Regions from separate parts of the Paenibacillus sp. FSL K6-2393 genome, predicted to be linked through region 2. Evidence: riboswitches for the same ligand, from Rfam matches in the RefSeq annotation. Region 2 holds a riboswitch; each other region holds the start of a gene.

Region 1 (4,662 bases), 3.8 Mb from region 2:
GTTGTCCATTGCCTCGTTTGTTGCTTTTCTGCGGTTTGGCAAGTCACGCCGTGACCTGCAATTGTTTTCTTTCTTAACTCTGGTATTTGTTATCGTCCAGGGAATCATGGGGGCTTTTGCCGTTGTCTTCTCCCAATCTTCAGCAGTCATGGCACTGCATTTTGGCTTTGCACTGATTGCTTTTGCCAGTTCTCTAATGATGGCGCTGGGCATCAGGCAAGAGGCAAAAGATGGCGGATTGGAGCGACTGAATAAATACCCTCGGGTTAGTAAAAAATTCAGGAATCTGGTCTGGTTCTCCACCATTTACACATATCTCGTGGTATACACGGGTGCATTTGTGAGTCACACGGATTCTGCCGGCGGATGTTCCGGATTTCCGCTCTGTAACGGGCAGATTATTCCTGAGCTTTCGGGTGGGGTAGCGGTTGCTTTTGCTCACCGTGCAGCAGCTGCGTCGCTCGTGATTGTTATTGCAATCCTGGGTCACTTCGCTTACCGTAATCATCCGGACAATAAGGAAATGCGTACTCTGGGTGTGGTATCCGTTGTTCTTATTCTGATGCAAGTAGTCATTGGTATTTTCATGATGGTGACAATGAACCGTCCGGAAGTATACATGTTCGTAGCTCTTGCTCATATGCTGGATATCGCCATATTGTTCGGAGTCTTAACGTATATGAGTTTCCTGGTGTACAAGCTGTATCGCCCGGTTAATCGTTTCTAAGATATAGATTCACTTTTTCAAAGGTACTTGGGCTAAATATGAAAGTCCACCATCCAGTGATGTACATCATTGGACAGGTGGACTTTGTTTGATGTCAGGGGGATCAGGGCAACCTATGGCAAGCAGCAATTACACGGATTGGATGATGTGTTAAGGTGATGAATTCTTGTTGATTTGGAAAAGAGGAGGTTAGATATGCTGCGAACGTTGTTGGGGGAAAAGCCACGTATAAACGAAGGTAAATTGAAGGCAGCGATGGACGCAATGGCGCATACGCTTGAGCTATTTCAACGACAAATGCATGTGGACCATGATCCCACGCATGACTATCGGAAGCTGTATGTGTGGACTCAGGGACTCATCTCCTCACTGGATGAACTGGAGCAAAGCTGTTTCGCTGCTGCTCATTTTCGCAAAAAGGTCGTTGCAGGTTCAACGGATGATATGACGCCGACTGAAAAAGCCGAGTATGCTCGGTATGTGTATTTCTACAAAGATGGCTTTATCCGCTGCTTTGCCATTCTGGATAAAGTCGGCACCGTCTTAAATGAAATATTCCAACTGAATACGTCAAATACCAAAGCGCATTTTTCATATTTTACTGTGTTGAGGCAGTTCGATTATGTGAGGGAGCATCATGATCTTGCGTTGCGATTGATTCAGATCAAGGACTCTTATCGTGAGCCGATGAGCAAGCTGCGCAAACGTCGTAATATGGAAATTCACTACATGAACTCCGAAATGCACGATGACCTGTGGCAGTTACACCAGACATTACAAGGTAAAGTGAAGTTGGAGGATCTGAATCAGCATGTGCAGGAAATGCGTCAAGGCGTCGATATGGTCTGTGAAACGTTAACAGCCTCTTATAGTTATATCAATAATATATGGAAAAGAAATAATTCCCTTTGACAAATCGGAATACTTGGAATATACTGAGTTTCAATCGAATGTTACACGGATAGAACTGATATTTCGGAAGTTACGTTCACATTATAAAGCATAAACTACATGAACTTATAAAATCCTACAACAACATATTTCTTATCGAGAGCGGCGGAGGGACAGGCCCGATGAAGCCCGGCAACCGATTTGTAACGACATGATCTTGTATCATTCGTTATAGATGTTAGGTGCTAATTCCTACAAAATGGTGCAAGACACGATTTTGGCAGATGAGAAGGTATATTCTTTCACGTGAAGAGCCCTCTTTGTATCTGCAAAGGGCTCTTTTTTGTACTTTAAGGGGAGTTTTCCTTTAGATCGGGTAAAGATACATGTAGGTGGTTGGAAAGGGGCAAGTGCGATTGATTGAATTAAAAGGTTTAACGAAAACATACGGCAAAGGGGCAAAATCTACAACAGCGTTATCCGAGCTGAATTTGAGCATCCAAAAGGGCGAAATCTACGGAGTGATTGGCCATTCTGGAGCGGGCAAAAGTACATTGATTCGCTGTATTAATTTGCTGGAGCGCCCTACGGAGGGTGAAGTATGGGTTGACGGGATCAACCTGACTGAACTGAGCAAAACCGAATTGCAGCAACAGAGACGCAAGATCGGGATGATTTTCCAACACTTTAATTTGTTATCCTCGGCAACGGTATATGACAATGTAGCTTTTCCACTAAAACTTGTGAATACACCCAAAGATGCCATTGATCGCAAAGTGAAGGAAATGCTCGCACTGGTTGGTCTGGAACACCATAGCAGCAAATATCCGGCTCAATTATCGGGTGGACAGAAACAACGTGTCGGGATTGCGAGAGCACTTGCAAGTGACCCAAATGTACTTCTCTGTGATGAGGCTACTTCGGCACTTGATCCGCAGACGACAAATTCAATCCTGAAGTTACTGCTCGACATTAATGAAAAGTACAACCTTACAATTGTGCTGATCACACATGAGATGCATGTCATTCAGAACATCTGTGACAAAGTGGCTGTCATTCATCAAGGTGGTATTGTGGAACAAGGACCTGTAACAGAAGTGTTCCTGAAGCCGCAGCACGCGATTACGCGGGACTTCATGATGCGTGACCATGAAGCTGGACTTGCCCTAGAGGAGACGGCTCTGGCGAATGCAAGCATTGAATTGCAGGCAGGTGTTGCTTCCAAACTTGTGAAGATATCTTTTCTGGGTAACAAAACGTATGAAGCGATTTTGTCCAGGACGGTACGTAAGACGGATGTGGATTTTGCCATCCTGCAGGGTACAATCTCTACGATTAAACAGGTGCCTTATGGACAGCTGACCGTTCGGTTCGAGGGTGATTCAATTGCGATTGATCGGACGATATCAGAATTGACCGCAGAGGGACTTGATGTGGAGGTGCTTCGTTAGATGGATTTTTCAACAGTTCGCTGGGAAGAGGTTGGTAAAGCCTCCATTGAGACACTGCAAATTTTGGGTGTATCAGGCTTGTTTACCGTTATCTTAGGTTTACCGCTCGGAGTTCTGCTGTTCATGACGGCTAGATCTGCTTCGATCAAGTCACGGGCAGTGTACACGATACTATCTCTGATTGTTAATATTTTGCGCTCAGTCCCATTTATCATATTGATTGTTGCTCTTATTCCATTCACTCGTATACTCGTCGGTACAGCTACAGGAGTGTTAGGTGTTATACCACCTTTAGTTATTTCAGCAGCTCCTTACTTTGCTCGCTTGGTGGAGACGACGTTGCGAGAAGTTGATCGGGGTGTCATTGAAGCGGCGCAGTCGATGGGTGCATCAACCGGACAGATTGTAAGACGGGTGTTACTGCCTGAGGCACTGCCTGGTCTGCTTGCTGGTATAACAATCACGATCGTTACGCTTGTCTCTTATACGGCGATGGCGGGCATGGTTGGTGGTGGAGGTCTTGGAACACTGGCAATTAACTATGGATACTTCCGTTATCAAAATGAAATCATGATTATATCTGTAGTGTCGATGATCATTCTTGTGCAAATTCTCCAGATGGCTGGGGATCGCTTGGTTACATTTTTCACCAGGAAATAACACATAGATAACTTGATGGATATGCATTTTATGCGGACGCCACATGAAAAAAAATGATTAGAGAAGGGGTTTTACACATGAAAAAATGGTCTTTTGCTCTACTTAGCCTTATGTTAATTGCGGTTCTCGCAGCTTGCGGAAACAACAAGGACGCCGATAGCGGCGCAGACAATTCAGCAGGTGCACCGCGCACGGTTGAATTGAAAGTTGGAGCTTCACCTACACCACATGCAGAGATTCTGGAAAGCATCAAGCCTGAACTGGAAGCACAAGGTATTCGTTTGCAAGTTGTTACGTTTAATGACTATGTACAACCCAACCAGCAACTTGCTGATAAAAAATTGGATGCAAACTTCTTCCAGCACCAACCTTATCTGGACACAGAGAATAAAGAACGTGGATTCAACCTCGTTTCTGTAACACCTGTTCATGTTGAACCTTTTGGTGGATACTCCAAAAAGATTAAGTCTTTGGATGAATTGGCTGACGGCGCAAAAGTAGCAATTCCAAATGACCCATCCAATGGTGGACGTGCTCTGTTGTTGCTCGCGAAGGAAGGTATCATTACGCTGAAAGACAACACAAATATTACTTCTACGATTCAAGATATCACAGCAAATCCGAAAAATCTCGATATCATCGAGCTTGATGCAGCCATGATGCCTCGTCAATTGGATGAAGCGGATCTGGTATTCATCAACGCTAACTATGCGCTTGAAGCAAACCTGAATCCAGCGAATGATGCTTTGTTGATCGAAGATCTGCAAGGTAACCCATACGCGAACATTCTCGTTTCCCGTGAGGACAACAAAGATTCAGATGCAATTCAGAAGCTGGCTGCTGCTCTGCACTCCGAAGAAGTGAAAACATTCATCAAAGAACGTTATAAAGGTGCAGTTGAACCCGCAACTGAATAATTCACGATATGTATGA
Region 2 (4,662 bases):
CAGCATCTGGTATGAAGGGACTTCTTGGGAGGAGCTGCTTCATATTTACCGTCATCAGCTTGCCATACAGATGAGTGAGGGGTACCGACCGCAGTTGCAGGGGTTATTTCATGAGAATGATGATCTGAAGTCACGCAGTTATGGTGGACAGCGGCTCCATTGTTACAGTGAGTTATACGGCAATGAACAATTATATACGGATCTGTGCACATGGCGCAGGAAGAGAGCTGTGTCTGACCGGAAGGCACCGTATTTTATTGCAACGAATCGTCTGCTGCGTTTGATCAGTGCCTTTGTTCCGCAATCGCTGGATGAACTGATGCAACTGCCGGGCGTAGGAGAGAGCAAAGCAACTGAGTATGGTACGGAATGGATGGAGATTACAAACGGGTTGGAGCGTTCAACGACATTCCCGCTGGACTGGGTATACACGGCGCTGAAGGAAAAAGAGTATGAGAGTTGGTTATACAGGCAGAGAGAGCAAAAGTACAAGCAGGAACTTGATAAGTTCACCACGCGTAAGCAGGTGCTTGAAGGCATGAAGGAAGGGTATACGTTAGAGGAGATTGTTAATCGATCCGGATTATCCCGACGCGAGTTGGTTGAGCTGTTAGAGGCACTGGATCACGAAGGTTATGACACCGATTGTCTTCTTGATGTGGAGCTGGCAGTGATGCCAGAGAACGAACAAGAGGCCGTATGGAGTGCGTATGAGGAGCTGGGAGATACGTTCCTGAAGCCAGTATTACATAAGGTGTATGGAGGAGAGAAACCCGATGGAGGAAGTCTGGAGCAGGTCTATGAAAGACTGCGCATGATTCGAATCCGTTTTCGTCGGCACGCAGAGACAGAGAAGAATGTTGGTTAATGATCAGAAATGAAAAAAGACGAGGCGTTTCTCCCGGAGGAGCGCTTCGTCTTTGTTATTTCATACGAGTTCATACCCAGTCTTTCTTGCGGAAAATGAAGAACATGCTCAGGCCCAGTGTAACCATCAGACCAATCACAACAAAATAGCTGTATTTCCAGTTAAGCTCTGGCATATTCGTAAAGTTCATGCCGTATATACCGGTAATGACCGTCAGCGGCATGAAGACCGTGGTAATGGCGGTAAATACACGCATGATCTCATTCGCCCGGTTCGCAATACTGGATTGGTAGGCTTCTCGCAAGTTGCCCATCAGGTCGCGATAAGTCTCAAAGGTTTCAGATATTTTTACAGCATTCTCATAGATGTCACTGAAATACTTTTGCAGTTGATCATCAATGAGACGCAGATCTTTTTTGTTCAGGGTGTTAATGACCTCTTTCTGAGGTCCGAGCACTTTCTTGAGCCACAGAATCTCACTGCGTAGCCCGATAATTTCATTCAGATGTGACTTTTTGGTGTGCATCAGAATGTCTTCCTCAAGCTTCTCAATCCGTGCTTCAATTCGGTCACCTACGGTGAAATAATTATCAACAATCAAGTCAACCAGCAAATACAGCAGGCGATCCGGTGTACTGATTTCCTGTTCCCACAGGATTGGTTTCAGTGTGCGCAATTCGCTGACCTTTTGCTTCGTAACACTAATAATGAAATGTCTGCCGAGGAATAAGTTCACCGCACGTAGAAATATCTCTTCATCATCGAAACGGATACTATTAATCACAATAAAATAATGGTTCTCATAAATTTCAATCTTCGGACGTTGTTCTTCGTCACTGAGACAGTCTTCCACAGCCAGATCATGCATCAAGAACAGCGGCTGAAGTACCGCCAAATCGTCTACGTCTGCATCAATCCAGTAAAATCCTTCCGCTGGTGGAGTCAGCGCCTGCTGAATGTCGTCCACCGGAATAAATACACCGTTGTTTACCAACCGGATTTTCATCGTTAATCTACTCCTTCTGCACCCGCCAACTTGGCGGATATTATCATTATGGGCGCAAAAAGAACAAATCAGCCGGTCGGCAGCGGAGCCTGGAGATCAGGGCTGCGTTCATTATATAATCAAACGGAAGTCACGTCCCGCTGCCGGCATGCTGATGTCAATTCTCTATGCAGTTTGTCGGAATTCGGCTGCCAGTCAGGCCTCGGGTCGCCATCCATTTAATATGTCACCTCTCACATAAGGGTTTATAACACCTTGTTTAGTATACCGCTGGTACAAGGTGCTTTCAAGCGCAAAAATGTGTCTATTTCGCGCCCTGAGGCAGTGTATGACAACGGATGATGAACGGTTCCGATCTGGGAAGCAGACATCGAACTGCATCTTGACGTGAGGGCATTAATGTAATAAAGTAGACGGTGAACCATATTTAATTACAATCTAATACAGCGAAATCTTATCAAGAGTAGGTGGAGGGACTGGCCCGATGAAACCCGGCAACCGGCGGTATACCGCACGGTGCTAATTCTTGCAGCGACTAAGTGTCAAGTGGCACTGTTGTAACTGAGAGATGAGAGAGGCGCATATCTTTTTTACATATGACCTTTCTCGAAATCCGAGGAAGGTCTTTGTTATATGCCCCGACTTCTCAGCAGTGATTTTCGCTAAGGAACTTGAGGTTGTTTGTAACGTTGGATGAAAGAGTAATTCAATGTTTTTACAAGCTCAAGGCAGTCTATACCTGTATTGATGTGAAGACATCAAGCCAGGGGTGGCTGCATCTATCTATGCAAAAGGAGGAGTTAGACTTACTATGCCAATCAAAATACCCGATACTCTACCAGCAAAAGAAGTACTTGAAGGAGAGAATATCTTCGTCATGGATGAAACTTCTGCATATCAGCAGGATATTCGTCCACTCCGTATCGCTATATTAAACCTGATGCCCACAAAGGAAACGACCGAAACACAATTGCTTCGTCTGGTGGGAAACACGCCTATTCAGGTAGATGTTGTTCTCGTACATCCCAAATCCCATACGTCGAAGAATACGTCTCAGGAGTATTTGGATCTGTTCTATAAAACCTTTGATGAGATTGAGAACCGCCGTTTCGATGGAATGATTATTACGGGTGCTCCGGTGGAACAGATGGATTTCGAAGACGTGAACTATTGGAATGAAATCCAAGAGATCTTTGAATGGACCAAAACCAATGTGACTTCAACCCTCCACATATGTTGGGCTTCCCAGGCAGGTTTATACCATCATTTTGACGTACCCAAGGTTGCACTGGATGAAAAGTGTTTTGGCGTTTTCCCGCATACCATCAATAAACCACATGTTCCGTTGTTGCGTGGATTCGATGAAGTATTCAACGTTCCACATTCCCGTCATACGGAAGTGAGACGCGAAGATATTGAAAAGAATGAGAATTTAGAGATTTTGGCTGAATCCGAGGAAGCGGGGATCTTCCTGGTTGCTACCAAAGACGGCAAACAGATTTTTGCCACAGGACATGCCGAGTATGACCCGTTCTCATTAAAGTGGGAGTATGACCGGGATGCAGCCAAAGGGTTGGATATCGCATTGCCTAGACATTATTATCCGAATGATGATCCTTCCCGTGTGCCACCGGCTACTTGGCGCGCTCATGCCAACTTATTATTCTCTAACTGGCTCAATTACTATGTGTATCAAGAAACACCTTACGATATTGGCCCGCAAATCTAATCGAGATTACAGGAGGATGCAGCAATGGAAGACAACAACAAGTTGAAAATCGAAAGCCGCTTAGCACAAATTGGGTCCATCAATGAACCGGTAACAGGCGCCATTAACTTTCCGATCTATCAATCCACTGCGTTTCGCCACCCGAAGCTTGGACAAAGCACGGGGTTTGATTATATTCGTACGACTAATCCAACCCGTAAAGTATTGGAAGAAGCGGCCGCAGCGCTGGAGTCTGGTGATGCAGGGTTTGCCTGTAGCTCGGGAATGGCCGCGCTGCAAACGATTTTTGCCATGTTTGGTCAAGGGGATCATCTGATTGTATCGCTGGATCTGTATGGTGGAACCTATCGTCTGCTGGAACGTATTCTGTCCCGTTTCGGCGTAACGGCAAGTTATGTGGACACGAATGACCTTGCAGCACTGGAGAAGGTTCGTCAGCCGAATACAAAAGCTGTATTTATTGAGACACCAACCAATCCACTGATGATGATCACCGATGTGGAAGCCGTTGCTTCCTGGGCGAAAAGTTACAACCTGTTGACTATTGTTGACAACACGTTGCTGACTCCATTTTTCCAACGTCCGATTGAACTGGGTGCCGATATCATCATTCATAGCGCTACCAAATATCTGGGCGGACACAATGATGTGTTGGCCGGACTAATTATTACCAAAGGTGAAGCGTTATCTGCAGAGATGGCGTTCCTGCATAATTCCATTGGAGCGGTATTGTCTCCAAGTGACTCCTACCAGTTGATGAAAGGTATGAAAACGCTGGCTCTTCGCATGGAGCGTCATGAGCACAATGCACTTACTATTGCTAAATACTTGCTTGAGCACCCAGCGGTGGTTGAAGTATATCATCCAGGTCTATCCGATCATCCGGGGTATGAGATACAGAACAAACAATCCACGGGTAACACAGGTATCTTCTCTTTCAAAGTGAAGGATGCACGTTATGTTGAACCATTGCTGCGTCATATCAAACTCATTGCTTTTGCCGAAAGTCTCGGCGGAGTCGAATCACTCATGACCTACCCAGCGGTACAAACGCATGCG
Region 3 (4,662 bases), 4.1 Mb from region 2:
AGCCAATTCCTGGTCATTGTCGTTGCGGTAACAGCCATCTCTTCCTTTACGATTCCGGTCTATAGTGCGGGATTAACGCTAAGAATTCTGCGATTTGCCGCTATGTTCAGCGCAGCCGTACTTGGATTGTTTGGCGTGGTTATGTTCTTTCTGCTTGTGTGTACACATCTGGCACGACTCTCAAGCTTTGGCGTACCTTATGTTGCACCAGCGGTACCTTATCACATGAATGAATGGAAGGATTTTGTTATCCGTGCACCGCTAAATATGATGAGAATGCGTCCCAAGATGACTAATCCGATAGATGATGATCGGAAAAAATAAATGGAATTCCATCTACTGAAGGTCTGGAGGTGAACTAAAGTGAATGGCTCCCAAGGAAAGCTAACCACGACACAGGCCGTTGTAATTATTGTCAATTACATGCTTGGTGCCGGGATATTGACGTTGCCTCGAACGACTAGCAAAGCTGTCGGAACACCGGATGTCTGGATTTCCATTATCCTATCTGGATTCATTATCATAGGTGTCGGAATAATTCTGGTTACACTGTGTCGCAGATTTCCGGAGAAAACCGTCTTCCAGTTCACTCGTGAGATTACGGGCAGCTGGATTGCTTACATACTGGGATTGTCTATGATTATGTATTTCATAGTGATTGCCGCATTCGAAATCAGAGTTATGGCTGAAGTAACCGGGATGTATCTACTCGAACGCACCCCCACCTGGGCAATTGTGATGGTCTTCATGTGGATCGGTGTATATATGATCTCAGGCGGGCTTGGCGTTATCGTACGCGTGTTTGAGATCATCCTTCCGATTACGATTATTATATTTGTGATTGAAATTTTGCTTAGTAATCAGCTATTCGAGATAGGCAATTTGAGACCCGTGCTCGGTGATGGGCTTATGCCCGTTTTCCATGGGTTGAAGCCTTCACTATTATCTTATACAGGCTATGAGGTGATGTTAATCATGACTGCCTATATGAAAAATCCGAAAAAGAGCAATAAAGCGATGACCTGGGGGATACTCATATCCACTATTATCTACTTGATCACGGTCGTGATGGTTATAGGCAGTTTATCGCTCGATGGCATCAAAACTCGAACCTGGCCAACGTTGGATTTGGTAAGGAGCTTCGAAATTCAGGGTCTGATATTCGAGCGTTTTGAATCCTTATTGCTGGTCATCTGGATTATGCAAATCTTTTCGACTACAGCTATTACACATTACTGCGCTTCGGTGGGTATTCGTGACTTGTTTCGTTCCAAAAAAATCAAAGGCATCATGTACGGCCTGCTTCCGTTCATTTATCTGACAGCAATGATGCCCAAAACCGTGGATGATACCTTCAAACTAGGAGATATGCTGGGCAATGTGTCCGTATTTTTGTTTGGCATTTTACCTCTGGTACTACTGTTGTTAAGTCTGATTCGCAAAAAAGGAGGCAAGCATGCATGATTACATTCCGTATGTTGTTACGCTTAGCCACTGTATTATGCATTCTCTTAACGATATCCGGATGTTGGAGCAGTCGGGAGATAGAGGATCTAAGTGTCTACGTCGGTCTTGGGATCGATATCGGCAAAGAGACGGAATTTGAGAAAGACATCGCTAATCAGGGAGGAGCGTATTCCAAGCAGAACAATTTGACGGCCACGGTACAGATTGCTCCCGGTAATTCCAGCAGTCAAAAGAGCCAACAATCCGGTTCGCCTTCTTCTGGTAAAACGTCCTATTCCAATGAACAGCTTACCGGAGATTCCTTGCTGCAAATCTTTCGTCAGTTTGCACTGAGGCGAGATCACCCGCTCATCGGACATCATCTGAAGGTCATCGTTGTGTCCAAGGATATTGCCAAAAAGTATGGTCTGGATCAGCTGCTGGATTTTGTACTTCGGGATAACGATATTCGCCCTAACTGTCTGGTGTTGATTAGCCATCATCGCGCTGTTGATGTACTGACTTCAGATGATCCTTCCCGGATTCCAGCATTTTATCTGACAGGCATTACCGGTAATTCGTACTTGTCCAATAAAATCCTGGACCCCGTTCTACTCTCCAAATTAGATGCACAAATGCAATCTGGTTCCAGCTTCTTGCTCCAAAATGTACTGAACTCCAATGGAGAGGACAAATTCTCCGGTGCCAGTATCTTTGATGGGAAAACGACCAAATTCATCGGGGAACTCAGCCAAACGGATCTAGAAGGGCTATCGTGGATCAGACCTAAAGAAAAAGGAGGCATCTTGAAGACATACAATAAAGCGGGATTCACCGTGGTATATGAAATGAAAAAGAAAAAAACAAAAATAATTCCAAAAGTGGTTGGCGATGATATTTCATTCCATGTGAAGACTGAATCCGAAGGTTGGTTGATGGAGGATTGGCGTGCTCCCGAGGAAGAGGAAAAAGGTGCTTATCTCAGAGAATTGGAAAAAGAATTTGCTGAACTGGCCGAACAACAGATTCGACAGGTGTTATACAAACTTCAGCATACCTATAAAGTAGATGTTGCGGATTTTCGGGATAGCTTGCGTATCAAAGAACCCAAAACATGGAAAAAAGTCAAAGACGATTGGGATAAAATTTTTAGCACCGTGCCGATCACGTATGAGGTAAAGACCACCATCACCAATCCGGGGTCTTCCACCGAATAGCGAGGTGTGCCATTTATTATTTAAATGTTGACACATTCATGATAGATCGCTATATTTATAAAAAATCATTTTCTTATCCAGAGAGGTGGAGGGACTGGCCCTTAGAAACCTCAGCAACAGATCTGAAGGATACTGTGCTAATTCCAGCGGGTGAAAGCCTGATAGATAGGAGCGTTTGTTTTTATTTGTCAGTAACGGCGCACTCTTTAGGCAGAGTGGGTCTTTTTTGTTTTTTCTGGATGAAGAAGTAGGGGAGCAGCAGGTATGGAGAACAACAACGACAAAGGGCATTTTCAGCGGAAAATGCAGGCACGGCATGTGGTCATGCTCTCTCTAGGAGGAGTCATTGGAACGGGATTATTCCTCAGCTCAGGGTACACCATTCAGCAAGCGGGACCACTGGGAACCATTCTGTCCTATCTGATCGGAGCCATTGTTGTATATCTGGTGATGCTCTGTCTTGGTGAACTGTCTGTTCATATGCCAGAGACGGGAGCATTTCATAGTTATGCAGCCAAATATATCGGACCGGCAACAGGCTACACGGTGGCTTGGTTATACTGGTTAACCTGGACTGTTGCGCTTGGCTCCGAATTCACAGCCGCCGGATTGCTGATGCAGCGCTGGTTCCCATCGGTCAACGTATGGATATGGAGTGCGCTCTTTGCACTGATGATCTTTCTGTTCAACGCTTTAACAGTGAAATTATTTGCGGAATCCGAGTTCTGGTTCTCATCTGTAAAAGTAGTGACTATCGTAATCTTCATTATTATCGGTGGCGCAGCCATGTTTGGTATCATTCCCATGGCGGATTCTGAACCGGCTCCATTTCTATCAAATATTACTGCATCCGGGTGGTTCCCTCATGGGGCTACAGCGATATTGATGACTATGCTTGCTGTAAACTTTGCCTTCTCAGGCACCGAGTTAATCGGCATTGCCGCCGGTGAGACGGAGAATCCGGAAAAGACGATACCAAAGGCTATTCATACAACGCTGTGGCGTTTGGTTATTTTCTTCATCGGAACGATTGTTATCTTGTCGGCCTTGCTGCCCATGTCGGATGCCAGTGTACTGGAAAGTCCGTTTGTAGCGGTAATGGAGCGGGTGGGAGTACCCTATGCAGCAGACATTATGAACTTTGTTATTCTAACGGCGATTCTCTCTGCTGCCAATTCGGGCCTATATGCATCTTCACGGATGCTCTGGTCTCTGGCTGATAAAAAAACAATCTCTCCGTGGTTTGCCAAACTGACCAAACGCGGGGTACCGCTGAATGCACTTCTGATCAGTATGGTGGGTGGTGCACTAGCTTTGCTGTCCAGCATCATTGCACCAGGTACCGTGTATATTACTCTGGTCTCCATCTCAGGTCTGGCTGTCGTTGCGGTATGGATGAGCATCAGTGCCTCCCAATACATGTTCCGCAGACAATATATCCGGGAAGGACATGCGGTCAAAGATCTGGTCTACCGCACACCACTGTATCCGGTGGTACCAATTGTTTCATTTATATTATGCCTAGCTTCATGCATAGGTATTGCCTTTGACCCGACACAGCGAATTGCGCTGTATTGTGGGGTTCCGTTTATCGCAGTATGTTACGCTGCTTATTATCTGACAGAACGTGTGAATAAGAAAAGAGGACAAGTACATGACGCAAGCACAACAGACTAACCCCATAGAACAGATCCTGCGTGAACATCCGGTCATGATTCTGGATGGAGCGCTGGCAACGGAACTTGAACAGCATGGATGTGATCTCGATGATCCACTATGGTCTGCTCGTGTGTTGCTTGAGAATCCGGATGTTATTGTTCAGGTCCATGCAGATTATTTTCGAGCAGGAGCCGACTGTGCGATTACATCCAGTTATCAGGCGACGGTGGATGGTTTCCGCAAGAGAGGGATTGATGAACAGGCAGCACTGGAGCTGATCCGCAAGACGGTGGAACTGGCTGCACAGGCGAGAGATGACGTGTGGGCAGAAGTGCAGGAC

The links. A riboswitch is a leader RNA that binds a small molecule or an ion and turns the genes downstream of it on or off. The one in region 2 is predicted to bind S-adenosylmethionine.
Region 1: linked by a shared signal. The riboswitch ahead of MHI14_RS05250 (methionine ABC transporter ATP-binding protein) and the one ahead of metA (homoserine O-acetyltransferase MetA) in region 2 are both predicted to bind S-adenosylmethionine.
Region 3: linked by a shared signal. The riboswitch ahead of mmuP (S-methylmethionine permease) and the one ahead of metA (homoserine O-acetyltransferase MetA) in region 2 are both predicted to bind S-adenosylmethionine.

Annotation. Positions count from the first base shown of each region.
Region 1 is NZ_JBBOCU010000001.1:1,207,309-1,211,970, forward strand. Features, by position in the region: gene MHI14_RS05240 (COX15/CtaA family protein) at 1-727, shown strand, start outside; gene MHI14_RS05245 (Cthe_2314 family HEPN domain-containing protein) at 923-1,639, shown strand; SAM riboswitch class I at 1,769-1,909, shown strand; gene MHI14_RS05250 (methionine ABC transporter ATP-binding protein) at 2,035-3,069, shown strand; gene MHI14_RS05255 (methionine ABC transporter permease) at 3,070-3,729, shown strand; gene MHI14_RS05260 (MetQ/NlpA family ABC transporter substrate-binding protein) at 3,807-4,646, shown strand.
Region 2 is NZ_JBBOCU010000001.1:5,012,727-5,017,388, reverse strand. Features, by position in the region: gene MHI14_RS22075 (HRDC domain-containing protein) at 1-868, shown strand, start outside; gene corA (magnesium/cobalt transporter CorA) at 939-1,874, opposite strand; SAM riboswitch class I at 2,326-2,449, shown strand; gene metA (homoserine O-acetyltransferase MetA) at 2,686-3,603, shown strand; gene MHI14_RS22060 (PLP-dependent transferase) at 3,628-4,662, shown strand, end outside.
Region 3 is NZ_JBBOCU010000001.1:932,789-937,450, forward strand. Features, by position in the region: gene MHI14_RS03910 (spore germination protein) at 1-324, shown strand, start outside; gene MHI14_RS03915 (spore germination protein) at 364-1,464, shown strand; gene MHI14_RS03920 (Ger(x)C family spore germination protein) at 1,461-2,663, shown strand; SAM riboswitch class I at 2,734-2,835, shown strand; gene mmuP (S-methylmethionine permease) at 2,928-4,340, shown strand; gene mmuM (homocysteine S-methyltransferase) at 4,318-4,662, shown strand, end outside.